Regions from separate parts of the Streptomyces sp. JLBT605 genome, predicted to be linked through region 2. Evidence: riboswitches for the same ligand, from Rfam matches in the RefSeq annotation. Region 2 holds a riboswitch; the other holds the start of a gene.
The links. A riboswitch is a leader RNA that binds a small molecule or an ion and turns the genes downstream of it on or off. The one in region 2 is predicted to bind glycine.
Positions count from the first base shown of each region.

Region 1 (9,723 bases), 1.2 Mb from region 2:
CCACCACCGCAAGCCGTGGTGGTCAGCAAAGTCGCGACGGCTACGGCCGCTCCCGCAACCAGTCTGCGCTTGGGTGTGCGTTGGGTTGTCACGATCTCGCACCTTCCATGGTGGTGACACTTGCCTGACATCGGGCCTCTCCGGTCATGCCTGGGGGCTCCATGTGAAGAAGTCAGCGATTCCCCTTCGGGTCCAGCGCGTCGCGCACACCGTCCCCGAGGAGATTGAAGGCCAGCACGGTCACGAAGATGGCCAGGCCGGGGAAGATCATGAAAGTCGGGGCGATGTTGTACGTACGCACAGCCGTCGAGAGCATCTGCCCCCACGAGGCGGTCGGCGGCTTGACTCCGGCACCGAGGAAGCTGAGCGCGGCCTCGGTGAGGATGTTGGTCGGGATCATCAACGTCATGTAGACGGTGATCGGCGCGACCAGGTTGGGCAGCAGTTCTTTGAAGAGGATGTAACGGTTTCCCGCCCCCAGGCTCCGCGCCGCCTCGACGTACTCACGCTCGCGCAACGACAGGGTCTGGCCGCGCACGATTCTCCCGACATACGGCCAGCCGAAGAAGCCGATCACCACGATAAGCACGCCCATCCGGACACCGGTACCGGACAGCCCCCACAGCTCGTTGGGCACGACCGAGACAAGGGCGAGGATGAACAGCAGCTGCGGGAAGGCGAGGAGCAGGTCCATCGTGCGGCTGATGATGGAGTCGACGACGCCGCCGAAGTAGCCGGCGATAATGCCGAAGATCGTGCCGAGCAACACCGCGAAGATCGCCGACGCGAACGCCACGATCAAGGAGATGCGAGTGCCGTAGACGACCCGACTGAAGACGTCTCGGCCGTTGACAGGCTCCAGCCCGAAGAGGAAGTCCTTGCTCATGCCGCCCCAGTCGCCGATCGGCTTGCCACCGAGCAGGGCGTCGATGTGCTCCGGGTCGTCATGAAAGTCATTCGGTGGATGACCGAACCAGCTGACGATCAGCGGGGCGAAGACAGCGACCAGGATCAGGAACAGCACGACGACGCCACCAGCCAGCGCGACCTTGTCCCGCTTGAGCCTGCGCCAGGCGATCTGTGCTGGAGAGCGTCCGGTGACCTTCTCAGCCGGGCCACCCTCGGCGACATCCACGGCCGCGGTCTCAGCCGCACTCGTGTCATGCAGTGGTGCCGTCATGCCCTGGGACCCCTCTCGGCCAGCGGTAACCGGCCTACGACCTGCCGCTGTTGCGGCCTGGTTCACATCACTGATGCAGGTGGTGCTGATGGTGCAGAAACGTTCACGGAGGGGTGGCGCGCGGTGACGGCGCCCCCTTGGAGCGGGAGTCTTCAACGCCGTCGCGATCACCCGCCAGCCCCCACGGGCAATGGATGCGCAACCGTGATGTGGCCCGACGAAACGCAGAAATGATCACTTCGCCCGGTTTAGATACTTTGGTCTCCTTGCTTGCCATTAAGGCAGCCAGTAGAGCCACCGCAGGAGCTGACGCTCTGTTACCCAACTCAATAAGCAAGTGAATTGAGCTTCATCTGAGGTTGAATGTGATAGCTGATTAAAGTAACCAGAATGCTTTCTTCCGCTGTCATCCATGGCTAGCCTCCTCTCATCTGGCGATTCCACGCCGAATGAGAGAAAGGGGAGAAAGTTGAATTCCACAAAGAAGCGAATCGCGTCCACGGGCATCGCGGCCTCCGCGCTCATCCTGGGGTCCCTGGCGATTCCCGGAGTTGCGTCGTCCGCATCGGCGACTCCCACTCCGCGCTGCAACACAGTCTTCTGGGTCAAGGCAGAGCGGTTTGGCAGCCCGTCCTACGCAACGATCGGGACCACCGTGGGCAAGAGAAACGGCGGCTCTTCGACCTCCACGCTCAAGTACGAGTTCAAGACCGAGAGGGAGCGGTCAACGACTTGGCAGAATGGCGGAGGCCTCAGCATTGACTTCGTCATCGGCAAGATAGAGGGGAGCACCCACTACAACGTCACCAAGTCCTTCAAGAGAGGCGTGAAGGTGACCGACACTTTGAAGGTGGGACCAGGCAAGCGGGGGTACGTGACGCCGATGGTGGAGTACCGCAGGTTCGACGTTAATGAGTGGGTTACAGACGAGAGCTGCCGAAGCTACGTGCACAAGCGGTACGGAATTTTCAAGGCCATAACGGCCGCCCCGTATTTCGCTGAATGCGTCTCCAGGAACCCTTGCACCCCTAAGCCGTAATTTACGGCACGCCGATCCATTAACCGGCTGGGCGGGAGAGGAAGATTCCCCCGTCCAGCCGGTTTGCGGTTGTACGTCGCCGAAGCTGTCCGCTCAGAAGGCATGCCGCGGCGGCGGGTAGCCGTAGCCGGGCGCCGGGGCGGGGGCGGCGGTGCCGTAGGCGTCGCGGTCGAAGAACGGGCGGGCGTTGGCCCGCATCCACATCGCGACGGGGTCGTGGGCGTCGGACATCGAGACGGTGGAGAGCGGGAGCCCATCCGGGAGCGCCCCGAGGGACTGCTGCATCATCAACCGCACCGATTCCACCGCGGTTTGGCTGGTGTCGTACAGATCCAGCCCGATCGCGAGATAAGGGGCACCGAGTGCCGGCTGCACCCAGGCCCGCCGCAATGCACGCACAACGGGCGTTCGGTGGGCATTCTGCCCCAACAGTGCGTAGAACTGCGGAATCTCGATCGCCGGTTCGCTGATCCGCAGCGGGCCGGCCGGCAGCCGGTCGAGGCCGCCCGCGATGCGCCGCAGGTCCAGCCAGGGGATGCCGACGCCACCACCGGGAGCGTGCGGGTTGAGCCACAGGCCGAAGCGGTCGGGGAAGAGCGCGGTGGCGATCTGCCGGCCGCCGACGACCTCGTGCGCGCGGGTCCAGCCGCTGGCGGACAGCTCCTGCTCGGAGGTGACGCAGGGCGCGTAGCCGAGGCCGTCGACGTCCATCTTTCCGTACCGGGCGTCGGGCGAGCCGGGCGTGCCGTGCCACAGCAGCATCCACACCTGACCGGCGGCCAGCGCGTGCAGCAGCGCCTCGTAGGCGTCGTACCCGCCGGGCGCGACCTGCTGGAGCAGCTGCTCGATCTGCCCGCCGTGGGATTGCGAGTCGCTGCGCTCCGCCCGCCAGTTAGCGCCAGCGCTCACCTGACTCCGCCCCTTCTCTTGGCCCGCACCACATCGCACCGGGGCATGCGGGTGCACCCCCTGCGGTCATCCAACCAGCTTACGAGTCCGTGCGGACTTCATCCCGGCGCGGTCACAGGTCACGGTCGTAGAACGGACGCACCCGCTCCAGCATCCAGTCGGCGACCGGGTCCTGGGCGATGTCCAGCAGGATCAGCTGCACCGGCCAGGGCACGGCGGCCGCGCCCAGCGCCCGACCGAGCGCCTCCAGCACCACGGCCTGGACCTCCGGAGTGGGCAGATCGAGCTGGACTCCGACGAAGAGCGCGGGCGGGTCGCCCTCGACGCTGGCCAGCGCCCGGCGGGCGGTGCGCACATCGGGCACGCCGCCGAACTCCAGCCCGGCGGCGGCGAGGAAGTCGACCGGCTCGTCCTGCCAGTCGGGCTCGAACAGCAGCACCCGGCCGCCGGAGGCGGGACCGTCCAGCTCGGTGCGGCCGGTCCGGCACAGCTGGGCGACGGCGGGCGGCGGCAGCGGCACGCCGACCGCGCCGCCCGGATTGACCGCGATGCCGACCTGCGGGGGCAGGCCGCGGGCGAACTCCACGGCCGGGGCCACGGTGAAGGACATGTGGTCTCCGACGACCTGCCGGAACTGCTGCTCGGAGCTGAACACCGGGACGTACGCGGCGCCTTCCAGCTCGATGGTCGCCAGGTCCAGGTCAGGGCTGTCCGGGCCACCGCCCTTGGGCAGCGGGACCCACACCTGGCTGCGGCCGAGCACCTCGACGATACGGGCGCCGGCGCCGGGGACGTCGAGCGAAGCGGCGAGGACGTCTTCGAGTTCGTTGGCGGGGAAGCCGCCGAGGTCACTGATGCTCATGTCGTCCAACCGCCGAATCGTCCAACCTGCACAGCACCCTAACGGCTCAGCCGCGACCGATCATCCCGCGGCCCGGCCCATACGAAGACGTCCGGCTCATTCGAAGACGATGTCACGCAGGGCGTTCACCGCGGGGCGGTCCAGCAGCACCACCGAAGCGCAGCCGCGCGGCGCCCGGCCGAGCTCGGCGTCCGCCACCAGGCGCCGCACCGCCTGACGGTGCCGCCGGAAGGCACGCCCGGAGACCCCGCGGCCGCGGGTGGCCTGTCCGTCCAGCGCGACCGCGGGCGGTACGTCCACCAGCAGCATGTGCAGCGTCCGGCCGCGGCGCCGGGCGTGCCGGGCCAGCCAGCGGCGCACCCAGGCCGGGGTGCCGCAGTCGTGCACCACCACGCTCGCCCCGGAGCGCAGCGCGCGGCGCAGCCCGGCGAAGTGCGCCAGCCGGACCAGCGGGCGGTAGAGGGAGTAGGGGAGCCGGTCGGGCAGCCGGGCCTCCCAGCGCTCACGGGTGTCGTGGGAGTCGATCCGCAGCACCGGGCCGCCGCGCAGGTCCAGCGGGGCCACGGTCCGCTGCATCAGGGTGCTCTTGCCGCTGCCCGGCAGCCCGGAGGCGACGACGAGGTCTCCGGCCGGGTAGCGCAGCTCCGCCACCCCCGGCGCCCCGGCCGCCGGGGTGCCGCGCAGGTCGCGCACCGCCCGGCCGGGCACCGGCCGGAACGCCGCCGGGCGCGGCGCGGCCGGGCGGCCGGGGAGCCGGGCCGGCTCCCTGCCCGTCCGCTGGATCCTGCGCTGCCCCTGCACCGTGATCGTCTCCTCAGGGGGTGTCCGACCGTTCTCCGCAGCGTCGCAATCCACGGCGACCCACCGGACACCCCCTAGGGGGTCCGGTCACCGCGGCCTACCCGAAGAGTGTCAAGGAACGGTAATGAAAGACAAGGACACCGATTCCGGACCGGGGGTTCCCTTGTGGCGGGCACATGCGATGATGTGCGCGCAACTGCATACCGGCCGCTTGAATCCGCGCGGGAGAGTCCCCGGCCCGGCACACCTGCCGAGCACCGGGGCGCCGAAGGAGCAAGTCCTCCCTTGAATCTCTCAGGCCCCGATACCGCGCGGGCGAGGCAGATCTGAAAAGCGAGCCGCCGCGGTGGCTCCACCGAAGGTGCAAATCGGACCCCTCGGGGTCACGGTGAAGCTCTCAGGTTCCGATGACAGATGGGGAGAAACCTCACCCATTCGCATCGCTGGGAGCTACGAGACATGACAGACGCCCCACGCCACACAGCCCTGGACGCGACCCATCGCGGGCTCGGGGCCACCATGACCGACTTCGCGGGCTGGGACATGCCGCTGCGCTACGGCAGCGAGCGGGACGAGCACAACGCGGTCCGCACCCGCGCGGGCCTGTTCGACCTGTCCCACATGGGCGAGATCACCCTCACCGGCCCGCAGGCCGGCCAGGCGCTGGACTACGCGCTGGTCGGCAACATCGGCGCGCTGGCCGTCGGCCGGGCCCGGTACACCATGATCTGCGACGCGGACGGCGGCATCCTGGACGACCTGATCGTCTACCGGCTGGCCGACGAGGAGTTCATGGTCGTGGCCAACGCCTCCAACGCCCAGGTGGTGCTGGACGCGGTGACCGAGCGGGCCGCGGGCTTTGAGACCACGGTGCGCGACGACCGCGACGCGTACGCGCTGATCGCCGTGCAGGGCCCCGCCTCCCCCGGCATCCTGGCCAGTGTGACCGACGCCGACCTGGACGGGCTGAAGTACTACGCCGGGCTGCCGGGGACGGTCGCCGGGGTCTCCGCGCTGATCGCCCGCACCGGCTACACCGGCGAGGACGGCTTCGAGCTGTTCGTGGACCCGGCGGACGCCGAGAAGCTGTGGCAGGCGCTGACCGAGGCGGGCGCGGAGGCCGGGCTGGTGCCGTGCGGGCTGTCCTGCCGGGACACCCTGCGCCTGGAGGCGGGCATGCCGCTGTACGGGCACGAGCTGACCACCTCCACCACCCCGTTCGACGCGGGTCTGGGCCGGGTGGTGAAGTTCGACAAGGCGGGCGACTTCGTCGGCCGCGCGGCGCTGGAGGCGGCCGCCGAGCGCGCCGCGGCCAACCCGCCGCGCAAGCTGGTCGGGCTGATCGCCTCAGGCCGCCGGGTGCCGCGCGCCGGGTTCTCGGTGGTGTCCGCCGACGGCACGGTGATCGGCGAGGTGACCTCCGGTGCCCCGTCGCCGACCCTGGGCAAGCCGATCGCGATCGCCTATGTGGACGCGGCGTACGCCGAGCCGGGCAGCGAGGGCGTCGCGGTGGACATCCGCGGCAGCCACGAGCCGTACGAGGTCGTGGCGCTCCCGTTCTACAAGCGGCAGCGCTCCTGACCCGCAGGCGGACGCAGTCTGGTGACGACTTCGTCACCTTGTCCCACCAGTCAAGACCGACGGCATATCCACACCCTCGCATCCAGGAGAATTCAGTCATGAGCAACCCCCAGCAGCTTCGCTACAGCAAGGAGCACGAGTGGCTGTCGCCCGCCGAGGACGGCGTGTCGACGGTCGGCATCACCCAGCACGCGGCCGGCGCGCTCGGTGACGTGGTCTTCGTCCAGCTTCCGGAGGTCGGTGCCCAGGTCGAGGCCGGCGAGACCTGTGGTGAGCTGGAGTCCACCAAGTCCGTGAGCGACCTCTACTCGCCGGTATCCGGTGAGGTCACCGAGATCAACGAGGACGTCGTCAACGACCCGGCGCTGGTGAACTCCGCCCCCTTCGAGGGCGGCTGGCTCTTCAAGGTCCGGCTGTCCGAGGAGGCCCCGGCCGACCTGCTCTCCGCCGACGAGTACACCGACTTCGCCAGCTGACCCGCCGCTCCTCACCTGATCGGGATTTCGATGTCGCTTCTCAACAGCTCCCTGCATGAGCTCGACCCGGATGTCGCAGCCGCCGTCGACGCCGAGCTCCACCGCCAGCAGTCCACCCTGGAGATGATCGCGTCGGAGAACTTCGCTCCGGTCGCCGTCATGGAGGCCCAGGGATCGGTCCTCACCAACAAGTACGCCGAGGGCTACCCCGGCCGCCGGTACTACGGCGGCTGCGAGCACGTCGATGTCGTCGAGCGCATCGCCATCGACCGGATCAAGGCGCTCTTCGGCGCCGAGGCGGCCAATGTCCAGCCGCACTCCGGGGCCCAGGCGAACGCGGCCGCGATGTTCGCGCTGCTCTCCCCCGGCGACACCATCCTGGGTCTGAACCTCGCCCACGGCGGGCACCTCACCCACGGCATGAAGATCAACTTCTCCGGCAAGCTGTACAACGTGGTGCCCTACCACGTGGACAGCGAGACCGGCCAGGTCGACATGGACGAGGTCGAGCGCCTCGCCAAGGAGAGCCGCCCGAAGCTGATCATCGCCGGCTGGTCCGCCTACCCGCGCCAGCTGGACTTCGCCGCCTTCCGCCGGATCGCGGACGAGGTCGGCGCGTACCTGATGGTCGACATGGCGCACTTCGCGGGTCTGGTGGCGGCCGGGCTGCACCCCAACCCGGTGCCGCACGCCCACGTCGTCACCACCACCACCCACAAGACCCTCGGCGGTCCGCGCGGCGGTGTGATCCTCTCCACCCAGGAGCTGGCCAAGAAGATCAACTCCGCGGTCTTCCCCGGTCAGCAGGGCGGCCCGCTGGAGCACGTCATCGCGGCGAAGGCGGTGTCCTTCAAGGTCGCGGCGTCGGAGGAGTTCAAGGAGCGCCAGCAGCGCACCCTGGAGGGCGCGAAGATCATCGCCGAGCGCCTCACCCAGGAGGACGTGCGCGAGGCGGGCGTGGACGTGCTCTCCGGCGGCACGGACGTGCACCTGGTCCTGGTGGACCTGCGCAACTCCGAGCTGGACGGCCAGCAGGCCGAGGACCGGCTCCACGAGATCGGCATCACGGTCAACCGGAACGCCATCCCGAACGACCCGCGGCCCCCGATGGTCACCTCGGGCCTGCGGATCGGCACCCCGGCGCTGGCCACCCGCGGCTTCACGGCGGACGACTTCCGCGAGGTCGCGGACATCATCGCCGAGGCGCTCAAGCCGGCCCGGGAGACCGAGCCGCTGAAGGCGCGGGTCACCGCGCTCGCCGAGAAGCACCCGCTGTACCCCGGGCTGTAATCACAGCTCCGGCCGTTCGACACCGGGCACCGCGCACACTGGATGGTGCGCGCGGTGCCCTGGTGCCCGCCGCACACCCCCCGCGGTCAGGCACCGCACGCACCACCGCCCACCCAGCAGACAAAGGGGTCCGCCACCGTGGCCATCTCCGTCTTCGACCTCTTCTCCATCGGCATAGGGCCGTCCAGCTCGCACACCGTCGGCCCGATGCGAGCGGCCCGGATGTTCGTCAGCCGCCTGAAGAAGGACGGCCTCCTCGCGCAGACGGCATCGGTCCGCGCGGAACTCTTCGGCTCCCTCGGCGCCACCGGGCACGGCCATGGCACGCCCAAGGCCGTCCTGCTCGGCCTGGAGGGCCACTCCCCGCGCACGGTCGATGTGGAGACCGCCGACGACGAAGTCGAGCGGATCCGCGCCACCAAGCGGCTGCGGCTGCTGGGCGCCGAGATCGGCGCCGCGCACGAGATCCCCTTCGACGAGCCGACGGAGCTGATCCTGCACCGCCGCCGCTCGCTGCCCTACCACGCCAACGGCATGACCCTCTTCGCCTACGACGCCGAGGGCCTGCCGCTGCTGGAGAAGACCTACTACTCGGTCGGCGGCGGCTTCGTCGTCGACGAGGACGCGGTCGGCCAGGACCGGATCAAGCTCGACGACACCGTGCTGAAGTACCCCTTCCGCACCGGCGACGAGCTGCTGCGGCTGTGCCGCGAGACCGGCCTGTCGATCTCCGCGCTCATGCTGGAGAACGAGAAGGCGTGGCGCACCGAGGAGGAGATCCGCGAGGGTCTGCTGGAGATCTGGCGCGTGATGCAGGCATGCGTGGCCCGCGGCATCTCCCGCGAGGGCATCCTGCCCGGCGGGCTGAAGGTCCGCCGCCGCGCCGCCCAGTCCGCCCGCCAGCTGCGCGCCGAGGGCGACCCGATGGCGCACGCCATGGAGTGGGTCACCCTCTACGCGATGGCGGTCAACGAGGAGAACGCCGCCGGCGGCCGGGTGGTCACCGCCCCGACCAACGGCGCGGCCGGCATCATCCCCGCCGTCCTGCACTACTACCTCAACTTCGTCCCGGGCGCCGACGAGGACGGCGTGGTCCGCTTCCTCCTCGCCGCGGGCGCCATCGGCATGCTCTTCAAGGAGAACGCCTCCATCTCCGGCGCCGAGGTCGGCTGCCAGGGCGAGGTCGGCTCGGCCTGCTCCATGGCCGCCGGCGGCCTGGCCGAGGTGCTGGGCGGCTCCACCGAGCAGGTGGAGAACGCCGCCGAGATCGGCATGGAGCACAACCTGGGCCTGACCTGCGACCCGGTCGGCGGCCTGGTCCAGATCCCGTGCATCGAGCGGAACGGCATGGCCGCGGTCAAGGCCGTCACCGCCGCCCGCATGGCCCTGCGCGGCGACGGCCGGCACCACGTCTCCCTCGACAAGGTCATCAAGACCATGAAGGAGACCGGCGCCGACATGAAGGTCAAGTACAAGGAGACGGCGCGGGGCGGACTCGCGGTCAACGTCATCGAGTGCTGACCGGATCGCGGCCGGGCCACGGCTCGGCCGCGGCCCGCGGACGCTAGTGGTGCCAGGCGCGCCC
Region 1 is NZ_CM177087.1:1,778,123-1,787,845, forward strand. It holds gene AC4BDD_RS07990 (ABC transporter substrate-binding protein) at 1-92, opposite strand, end outside; gene AC4BDD_RS07995 (ABC transporter permease) at 173-1,180, opposite strand; gene AC4BDD_RS08000 (hypothetical protein) at 1,593-2,219, shown strand; gene AC4BDD_RS08005 (enhanced serine sensitivity protein SseB C-terminal domain-containing protein) at 2,313-3,128, opposite strand; gene AC4BDD_RS08010 (enhanced serine sensitivity protein SseB) at 3,241-3,990, opposite strand; gene AC4BDD_RS08015 (AAA family ATPase) at 4,087-4,791, opposite strand; glycine riboswitch at 5,004-5,111, shown strand; glycine riboswitch at 5,112-5,215, shown strand; gene gcvT (glycine cleavage system aminomethyltransferase GcvT) at 5,251-6,372, shown strand; gene gcvH (glycine cleavage system protein GcvH) at 6,471-6,848, shown strand; gene glyA (serine hydroxymethyltransferase) at 6,879-8,138, shown strand; gene AC4BDD_RS08035 (L-serine ammonia-lyase) at 8,277-9,659, shown strand; gene AC4BDD_RS08040 (MarR family winged helix-turn-helix transcriptional regulator) at 9,703-9,723, opposite strand, start outside.
Region 1: another riboswitch for glycine. It lies ahead of gcvT (glycine cleavage system aminomethyltransferase GcvT); the one in region 2 lies ahead of gcvP (aminomethyl-transferring glycine dehydrogenase).

Region 2 (9,723 bases):
CGCGCTGGATGAGCTGCACGGCGAGCGCATCGACACCGGCGAGACGCTGATCGGCCACAACCCGGCGGACGAGCTGGCGCGGCGGCGCAACCGGGCCGGCTGACGGCGCCCGCACCGCCGCGGGCGGCCTCCCGTCGAATGTCAGTGCCATGCGGCAGCATCGGTAGCTGTGAGGGCCACACCGACGATCCTGCATCTGGACATGGATGCCTTCTTCGCCGCGGCGGAGCAGGCGGCCAAGCCCAGCCTGCGCGGAAAGCCGGTCATCGTCGGCGGGCTCGGGCCGCGCGGTGTGGTCGCCACCGCCTCCTACGAGGCGCGGGTCTTCGGGGTGCGCTCGGCGATGGCCATGGCCCAGGCGCGCCGGCTCTGCCCGAACGCCGCCTATCTCACCCCGCGCTTCTCGCTGTACCGCGAGGTGAGCGGGCGGGTCATGGAGCTGCTGGGCGCACTGTCGCCGCTGGTGGAGCCGCTCAGTCTGGACGAGGCGTTCGTGGACCTGGAGGCGGGCGGCGTCGCCGGCGACGCCGTGGCGGCCCGCGCGGTGGGGGAACGGCTGCGGGCCGACATCCGGCAGGCCACCGGGCTCACCGGCTCGGTGGGGCTGGCGGGCTCCAAGATGCTCGCCAAGATCGCCTCCGAGCAGGCGAAGCCGGACGGCCTGGTCGTCATCGAGCCCGGCACCGAGCGGGAGCTGCTCGGCCCGATGACCGTGCGCACCCTGCCCGGCGTCGGCCCGGCGACCGGGGAGGCGCTGCGCCGGGCGGGCATCCACACGGTCGCCGAGACCCGGGACGCGGGCGAGGCGGAGCTGGTCCGGCTGCTCGGCAGGGCCCACGGCTCCTCGCTGTATGCGATGGCGAACGGATGGGACGACCGCCCGGTCGTCGCGGAGCGGGAGTCGAAATCCGTGTCGGTGGAGGACACCTTCGACGTCGACCTCACCGACCGGACCCGGGTGCAGCTGGAGATCGACCGGCTGGCCGAGCGGTGTGCCCGTCGGCTGCGCGGTGCCGGGCGGTCGGGGCGCACGGTGGTGATCAAGGTGCGGCGGTACGACTTCTCCACGCTCACCCGCTCGGAGACGCTGCGCGGCCCGACCGACGATCCCGCGGTGGTGCGGGAGGCCGCCGCCCGGCTGCTCGAGCAGGTGGACACCACCGCCGGGGTGCGGCTGCTGGGCGTGGGCGTCACCGGCCTCGCCGACTACACCCAGGAGGACCTCTTCGCGCAGGCCGCCCAGGCCGCACAAGCCGTGCAGGTTGCTCAGGTCGCGCACGCCGCGGCGGGTGATCCGCGGGCGACCGGGGCCGCTCCGGCTGCCGCCGGAGCCGAGGCCGCGCCCTCCGCACATGCCGCGGGCACCTCTGAGAGCAGCCAGGACGCCCTGTCCGCTCCGGTCGGCACGTCGATACCGGGGTCGGCTCCGGTGGCGGCGCAGGAGGCCGCTGAGGCGTTCGGAGAAGCGGGCCGCACGCGGCGCTGGCTGCCCGGCTCCGACGTGCGGCACACCGAGTACGGCGACGGCTGGGTGCAGGGCAGCGGGGTCGGCCGGGTCACCATCCGCTTCGAGGGCCCGTGGTCGGCGCCGGGCCGGGTGCGTACCTTCGCCGTCGACGACCCTCGGCTGGAGCCGGCCGATCCGCCCTCCATCCTCGCCCCGACCGGGCCGCACTCGGCCCCGTCGCCCGCCCCGCCGCCGTCCCCGCCGGGGCGCGTCCAGGCCCCGGCGGACGGCGGTCAGCCGGCCACGTCCAGCCCGTAGTGGTGGTAGAGCTGAAGCTCCTGCTCCGGTGAGAGATGGCGGCCCACCCCGAAATCCGGGGCGTCCTTGATCAGACGCCGCTCGAAGGGCACCCGCAGGGCGTCCTCGACGAGCTCGCTCGGCCCCAGCGGCACGAACACATCGCGGCTGAACAGGCCGGTGCGCACCGCCGCCCATTCCGGCTCGCCGGTCGCGTCGTCGAGATACACCTCGTCCACCGTGCCCAGCCGTGTCCCTTCCTGGTCGAATGCCTTGCGCCCGATGAGATGGCGCGGATCGATGTCGGTCTGCACGGTCCCTCCAGCTGACGGCAATGGCTCCCCGTGACACCTACGAAAAGCCAGAACGGTGCAAAAGGCCACTTGAGCGCGGTGCCCGGGGGTTCCCGGCCCGGCCCCGGCGAAACCGGCGCTGGTAGGCTGGCCAGTGGCTGCAGACCCCATGCGGGAGAGTCCTTCGTCGAGATCCCCGGAGATCGTCGGAGGCGCCGAAGGAGCAAATCCTCCCCGGAATCTCTCAGGCACACGTACCGTGCGGGCGAGGTCACTCTGGAAAGCAGGGCGGGACTTGGACGAGCACCACTCCGGGACCCTTCCTCACCGACGGTGAAAGCCGGGTCGCCCGCGGCCCGGTGAAGCTCTCAGGTTGAGATGACAGAGGGGGAGGCCGTCCGGGTACCCGCGCCGTGGTGCCCCTCGCAGGTCGCAACGACCAGGAGGCCTCCGCAGATGACCGCCAACCGCATCTCCCTCGCAGCGCTGGAGCGCGGCATTCCGTTCGCCCAGCGCCATATCGGTCCCGACGACGAGGCCCAGGCCAAGATGCTCGCCCAGGTGGGCTTCGGGTCCCTTGACGAACTCACCCAGGTCGCCGTCCCCGACGTCATCAAGAGCACCGAGGCGCTGCGGCTGCCCGAGGCCCGTACCGAGGCCGAGGTGCTCGCCGAACTCCGCGGCCTCGCCGACCGCAACCAGGTCCTCGCCCCCATGATCGGCCTGGGCTACTACGGCACCTTCACCCCGCCGGTCATCCTGCGCAACGTCATGGAGAACCCGGCCTGGTACACCGCCTACACGCCCTACCAGCCGGAGATCTCGCAGGGTCGTCTGGAGGCGCTGCTCAACTTCCAGACCGTCGTCGCCGACCTGACCGGGCTGCCCACCTCCGGTGCCTCGCTGCTCGACGAGGGCACCGCCGCCGCCGAGGCCATGGCGCTGTCCCGCCGGGTCGGCAAGGTCAAGGACGGCGTGTTCCTGATCGACGCCGACTGTCTGCCGCAGACCATCGCGGTCATCGAGACCCGCGCCGAGCCGACCGGCGTCGAGGTGGTCGTCGCCGACCTCTCCGAGGGCATTCCCGCCGAGATCGCCGAGCGCGGCGTCTTCGGTGTGCTGCTCCAGTACCCGGGCGCCTCCGGTGCGGTCCGCGACCCGCGCGCCGTCATCGAGCGGGCGCACGAGCTGGGCGCGATCGTCACCGTCGCCGCCGACCTGCTCTCCCTCACCCTGCTGACCTCGCCCGGTGAGCTGGGCGCGGACATCGCGGTCGGCTCCTCCCAGCGGTTCGGTGTGCCGATGGGCTTCGGCGGCCCGCACGCCGGTTTCATGGCCGTCCGCGACGCCTACGCCCGCAGCCTGCCCGGCCGCCTGGTCGGTGTGTCCGTCGACGCCGACGGCGACCTGGCCTACCGGCTGGCGCTGCAGACCCGCGAGCAGCACATCCGCCGCGAGAAGGCCACCAGCAACATCTGCACCGCGCAGGTCCTGCTCGCGGTGATGGCCGGCATGTACGCCGTCTACCACGGCCCGGAGGGGCTGGCCGGCATCGCCCGCCGTACCCACCGGTACGCCGCGGTGCTCGCCGCCGGTCTGCGGGCTTCAGGCGTCGAGGTGGTGCCCGGAGCGTTCTTCGACACCCTCACCGCGCGGGTGCCCGGCCGCGCCGCCGAGGTCGTGGCCGCGGCCCGCGAGGCCGGGGTCAACCTGCGACTCACCGACGCCGACCACGTCGGCATCGCCTGCGACGAGACCACCACCCGCGCGCAACTGGCCGCCGTGTGGACCGCCTTCGGTGTGAGCGGCGACGTCGACGCGCTGGACGCGGCCACCGAGGACGCGCTGCCGGCCGCGCTGCTGCGCACCGACGCGTACCTCACCCACCCGGTCTTCCACCAGCACCGCTCCGAGACCGCGATGCTGCGCTACCTGCGCCGCCTCGCCGACCGGGACTACGCGCTGGACCGGGGCATGATCCCGCTCGGCTCCTGCACCATGAAGCTCAACGCCACCACCGAGATGGAGCCGGTCACCTGGCCGGAGTTCGGCGCGCTGCACCCCTTCGCGCCGGTCGAGCAGGCCGAGGGCTACCTGACGCTCATCCACGAGCTCGAGGAGCGGCTGGCCGAGATCACCGGCTACGACAAGGTCTCCCTCCAGCCCAACGCCGGTTCGCAGGGCGAGCTCGCGGGTCTGCTGGCCGTCCGGGCGTACCACCGGGCCAATGGCGACGAGCAGCGCACCGTGTGCCTGATCCCCTCCTCCGCGCACGGCACCAACGCCGCCAGCGCCGTGATGGCCGGCATGAAGGTCGTGGTGGTGAAGACCGGCGAGGACGGCGAGGTGGACACCGCCGACCTGCACGCCAAGATCGACAAGCACCGCGACGAGCTGGCCGTGCTGATGGTCACCTACCCCTCCACGCACGGCGTGTTCGAGGAGCACATCACCGAGATCTGCGCCGCCGTGCACGAGGCCGGCGGGCAGGTGTACGTGGACGGCGCCAACCTCAACGCGCTGGTGGGCCTGGCCGGGCCGGGCAAGTTCGGCGGCGACGTCTCGCACCTGAACCTGCACAAGACGTTCTGCATCCCGCACGGCGGCGGCGGCCCGGGCGTCGGCCCGGTCGCGGTCCGCGAGCACCTGGCCCCCTACCTCCCCAACCACCCGCTGCAGCCGACCGCCGGTCCGGCCACCGGTGTCGGGCCGATCTCGGCCGCGCCGTGGGGCTCGGCGGGCATCCTGCCGATCTCCTGGTCGTACGTCCGGCTGATGGGCGGGGAGGGCCTCAAGCGGGCCACCCAGGTCGCGGTGCTGAGCGCCAACTACATCGCCAAGCGCCTGGAGCCGCACTACCCGGTGCTCTACACCGGCCCCGGCGGCCTGGTCGCGCACGAGTGCATCATCGACCTGCGCCCGCTCACCAAGGCCACCGGTGTGACGGTCGACGACGTCGCCAAGCGGCTGATCGACTACGGCTTCCACGCGCCGACGATGTCCTTCCCGGTGGCCGGCACGCTGATGATCGAGCCGACCGAGAGCGAGGACCTCGCCGAGCTGGACCGCTTCTGCGAGACGATGATCGCCATCCGCGAGGAGATCGAGAAGGTCGGCTCGGGGGAGTGGGCCAAGGACGACAACCCGCTTCGGAACGCGCCGCACACCGCGGCCGCGCTGGGCGGCGAGTGGACGCACGGCTACAGCCGCGAGGAAGCGGTCTTCCCGGCCGGGGTCTCGGCCGCCGACAAGTACTGGCCGCCGGTGCGCCGTATCGACGGTGCCTTCGGCGACCGCAACCTGGTCTGCTCCTGCCCGCCGCTGGAGGAGTACGACGCCTGATGCGGGCGGGTGGTCGGCATCGGCGCTGACATGCGCGGGGGCCGGTTCGGCGGTGACGCCGGGCCGGCCCCTTGGTGTCTCGCCGCGTCCCCGCGGCGTGTGGTGCTGTGCCGCCCGCTAGGCGGCGGTCATGATGTGCGCCGCCGCGAGCGGGCGGTGCGGTGCGATGATCTGCCCGTCCGGCAGCAACTCGCCGGTGTCCTCGAAGAACAGGACGCCGTTGCACAGCAGGCTCCAGCCCTGCTCCGGGTAGTGCGCCACGGCACGCGCGGCTTCCCGGTCGGCGGAGTCAGCGGATGGGCACGGTGGCTGGTGCTGGCACATGGAAGGGTTCTTTCGCTGCGATGTGGTGACTGTCCTGCGGCTCGATGCCTCGTTCATGGCCGCCCCCCGTTTGTCGGTCGGCTTGTCGGTCCTGGTGTCGCCCTGCGGGCTTGGTCCCAGTCTTGCTCTGTGGCCGTGATTCCGCAGGGATTTCGCGGCAGCGGTACTCGCTGGAATAGGACGCGTCACCCGTGCGGACGGTTCAGCGGAACCGTACGGCCTCTTCGGGGGGTTCCGCATGACCCGCAATGACTAGCCCACCCGTCGCCCGCCACCACCCTTCCAAGGATGCGCTCCGCGCCCACCTCTCCCGTCGCCCGCCACCACCCTTCCAAGGAAGCGCTCCGCGCCCTCACCCACCACCACCCTTCCCAGGGAAACGGGTCGCGCCCACCTCTCCCGTCGCCCGCGGGCGTGCCAAGCGCCCCGCGCGGGTCGGGAAGTCCCGGGGCGCGGGGCGCTGATGGTGTCTCTTCGGCGGTCGGGCGGGTGGGGTGAGTGCGGCGTCGTCGGCTCCTCAGGCCGGCGAGCCGAGTAGTGGGCCGGGCAGCGCGCCGGGCAACGTGCGCCGGGTCATCCGCAGCGTCAGTACCGGCAGCAGCTCGGCGGCCAGGTGCCGGCGGTGCGCGGCGATGCCGGGCGGCGCGGGCGCGAGCGGCACCAGCAGGTCACCCGGCGCGGGGGCTCCCTCGGCCGGGTCCGCGCCGGGCTCGCCGTGCAGCCACAGCGTGAGCATGTAGAGCTCGGGCACCGACAGCAGCCGGGGCTGGTAGGCGGTCGGCAGCGAGTCGGCCTGCCGCAGCGCCTGTTCGGTGGAGGCGACGTACGGGCCCTCGCTGAACCGGGAGAACGCCCAGCCGTCCGGGGTGACCATGGCCTCGGCGACGGCGACACAGCGATCGCCGCAGCGGATCAGGAACCGCCAGCCGGCCAGCCGGGTGCGGGGCGGGGCGCCGGGCTCGGTCACACCCTCCAACACATGGACCGGCAGCGGCGCTTCGACGGTGAACGGCCCGGACAGCAGGCGGAGCGCGGGGGTGCGGGCCTCGGTCACGGCTGTGGGGGAGCCGAGAGCGGTGAGGACGCTGCGCAGGGCGGGTGCGGGAGCCGATGGGGCATGCAGCGGCATGATGGGTCGCCTCTCACTTCGGAGACACGGTGGTGCGGGGCGGGTCGGGTGCGGACGGCGCTGTCAGCTGTGCGGGTCAGAGGAAGGCCGGGACCAGGCCACCGGGCGTCAACTCTCTGCCCTCTTCGCAAAGTTTATACGACACGTGTTCCCCCGAGGTTTCCGCTAGTCGCTTCCCAAATTACCGGCAAGGGTTTTTCAGGTCCGGTGCGGCGAGAGGTTTTCGCCAAATATGTTCCCTGCGCACGGACCTGACCTCGGCTTCTGTGGCCGAAGCGGTAGGCCGATTCCGGTCGGTGTTTTTCACCAGAACATTTGCGGCCTTTCGGGGCAATGCGTCGTGCGCACTCCGCCGTGCTTGTGTGCACTCGCGCAGAGCCTACCGTCCGGGCGGTGTGCGCGGGGCGTTATCGATCACATTGCCTGGGCATCATCGACCGTGAATCAGCGGCTGGTGCCGCGGACCGCCGAACTCCCAGGAGGACGCGCCGATGGGCGAGAAGACCGTGGCCAGCAGGTTCGACGTGTCCGACCGGCAGCGACAGCGCAGAAAACTCCGCGAGTGTCTGGAGGGGCTGGCGCGACTGCTGGAAGAGCGGCGGTTCGACCGTCCCAGGAATCTCATGGGGCTGGAGATCGAGCTGAATCTCGCCGGGCTCGACGGGATGCCGAGAATGATGAACGCGCAAGTGCTGGAGCGCATTGCCAGTCAGGATTTCCAGACCGAGCTAGGGCAGTTCAACCTCGAAGTGAACATCGTGCCGCACCGGTTGAGCGGCAGGGTTCTCGACCAGCTCGCCGAGGAACTGCGCACCGGATTGGCATATGCCGACCGACAGGCGCGGGAAGAGTCCTCGGCGATCGTGATGATCGGAATTCTGCCGACCCTCGCCGCAGCGGACCTGAGCGCCTCGAACCTCTCCTTCGACCAGCGCTACAAGCTGCTCAACGAGCACATGCTGGCCGCCCGCGGCGAGGACTTCGCCATCGACATCGAGGGGGTCGAGCGTTTCCGGTACGCCTGCGGGACCATCGCGCCGGAGGCCGCGTGCACCTCGGTGCAGCTCCATCTCCAGGTCACCCCGGGCCGGTTCGCGGCCGTGTGGAACGCCGCCCAGGCGATCACGGCCGCCCAGATCGCGGTGGGCGCCAACTCGCCCTTCCTCTTCGGCCACGAGGTGTGGCGCGAGTCCCGTCCGCCGCTGTTCCTCCAGTCCACCGACGTCCGCCAGCCGGAGTTGGTGGCCCAGGGCGTGCGCCCGCGCACCTGGTTCGGCGAGCGCTGGATCACCGATGTGCGCGAGCTGTTCGAGGAGAACCTGCGCTACTTCCCGCCGCTGCTGGCCACCGACGAGGACGAGGAACCGCTGCGCGTCCTGGACCAGGGCGGCATACCGCGGCTGCACGAGCTCGCCCTGCACAACGGCACGATCTACCGCTGGAACCGCCCGGTCTACGACATCGCCGACGGCGTGCCGCACCTGCGGGTGGAGAACCGCGTGCTGCCCGCGGGCCCCACCGTCACCGACGTCATCGCCAACGCCGCCTTCTACTACGGGCTGGTCCGCGCGCTCGCCGACGAGTCCCGTCCGGTGTGGACCCGGCTGCCGTTCAGCGCCGCCGCCGCGAACTTCGACGCCGCCTGCCGGTACGGCATCGACGCCGTCCTGCACTGGCCCCGCTCGGGGCGTTCCCCGTCGACGGCCCGGATCCCGGCGGTGCGGCTGGTGCTCGACGAACTGCTGCCGCTGGCCGCCTCGGGGCTGGACGCCTGGGGGATGGAGCCGGCCGACCGCGACCGCTATCTGGGCGTCATCGAGGAGCGCTGCCGCAGGCGGGTCAACGGCGCCTCCTGGCAGGTGGCGACCTACCATCGGGCCCGCGAGGCCGGCCTGGACCGCCAAGCGGCCCTGGCGGCGACGACCCGCCGCTACTGCGAGCTGATGCGCACCGGAGAGCCGGTGCACACCTGGCCGGTCACCGAACCCTCCTGACCAGGCGCGTCCCCTGTTGTCCGCGGCGCCGAGCCGTGCGGCAAGCTAGGAGCTTCTCGGACCTTTCCCGGGGGACGGCGACACGTGGTGGAGGCTGGAGTGCAGGCACAGGCGCACGATGCGGCGGTCTCCGCCCCCGGGGACGGGCACGAGCCGTGGCTCCGCCGGCTGCGGCGCAACGAGCTGCTGCTCGTGCTGGCGCTGTCGCTCGGCGCGAGCGGGGTGTCCGCGCTGATCAGCTTCATCGGCTCGGCGACCGAACCGGGCGGGCTGAAGGAGCAGGCGGCCACCCTCAACGCCTCCGAGGCGCCCGGCAGGCCCTGGCTGGACCTGGCCTGGCAGCTGTTCTCCATCACCACCTCGCTGGTGCCGGTGCTGCTGGTCGCGCATCTGCTGCTGCGCGAGGGCGCCGGACTGCGATCCATCGGCTTCGACCTGCGGCGCCCGCGGTTCGACCTGGGCTGGGGAACCGTGCTCGCGGCTGCCATCGGCGGCACCGGGCTGCTGCTCTACCTGGGTGCGCGGGCGGCCGGCGGCAATCTGACCGTGGTGCCGGAGGACCTGCCGGACGTCTGGTGGAAGATCCCGGTGCTGATCGCCTCCGCGGTGCAGAACGCCGTCCTGGAGGAAGTGATCGTCGTCGGCTACCTGCTGCGCAGGCTCGGCCAGTTGGGCTGGACACCGGCCGCGGCGCTGGCGGTCAGCGCGGTGCTGCGCGGCTCGTACCACCTGTACCAGGGCATCGGCGGCTTCTTCGGCAACCTGGCGATGGGCGTGATCTTCGTGCTGCTGTACCGGCGCTGGGGCCGGGTCGGGCCGCTGGTGGCCGCGCACGCCCTGATCGACACCGTGGCCTTCGTGGGATACGCCCTGCTGGAGGGGCGTGTGGACTGGCTG
Region 2 is NZ_CM177087.1:612,648-622,370, reverse strand. It holds gene AC4BDD_RS02965 (MerR family transcriptional regulator) at 1-103, shown strand, start outside; gene AC4BDD_RS02960 (DNA polymerase IV) at 170-1,765, shown strand; gene AC4BDD_RS02955 (PRC-barrel domain-containing protein) at 1,741-2,058, opposite strand; glycine riboswitch at 2,200-2,307, shown strand; glycine riboswitch at 2,308-2,432, shown strand; gene gcvP (aminomethyl-transferring glycine dehydrogenase) at 2,494-5,379, shown strand; gene AC4BDD_RS02945 (DUF5999 family protein) at 5,497-5,703, opposite strand; gene AC4BDD_RS02940 (hypothetical protein) at 6,221-6,832, opposite strand; gene AC4BDD_RS02935 (glutamate-cysteine ligase family protein) at 7,324-8,826, shown strand; gene AC4BDD_RS02930 (CPBP family intramembrane glutamic endopeptidase) at 8,914-9,723, shown strand, end outside.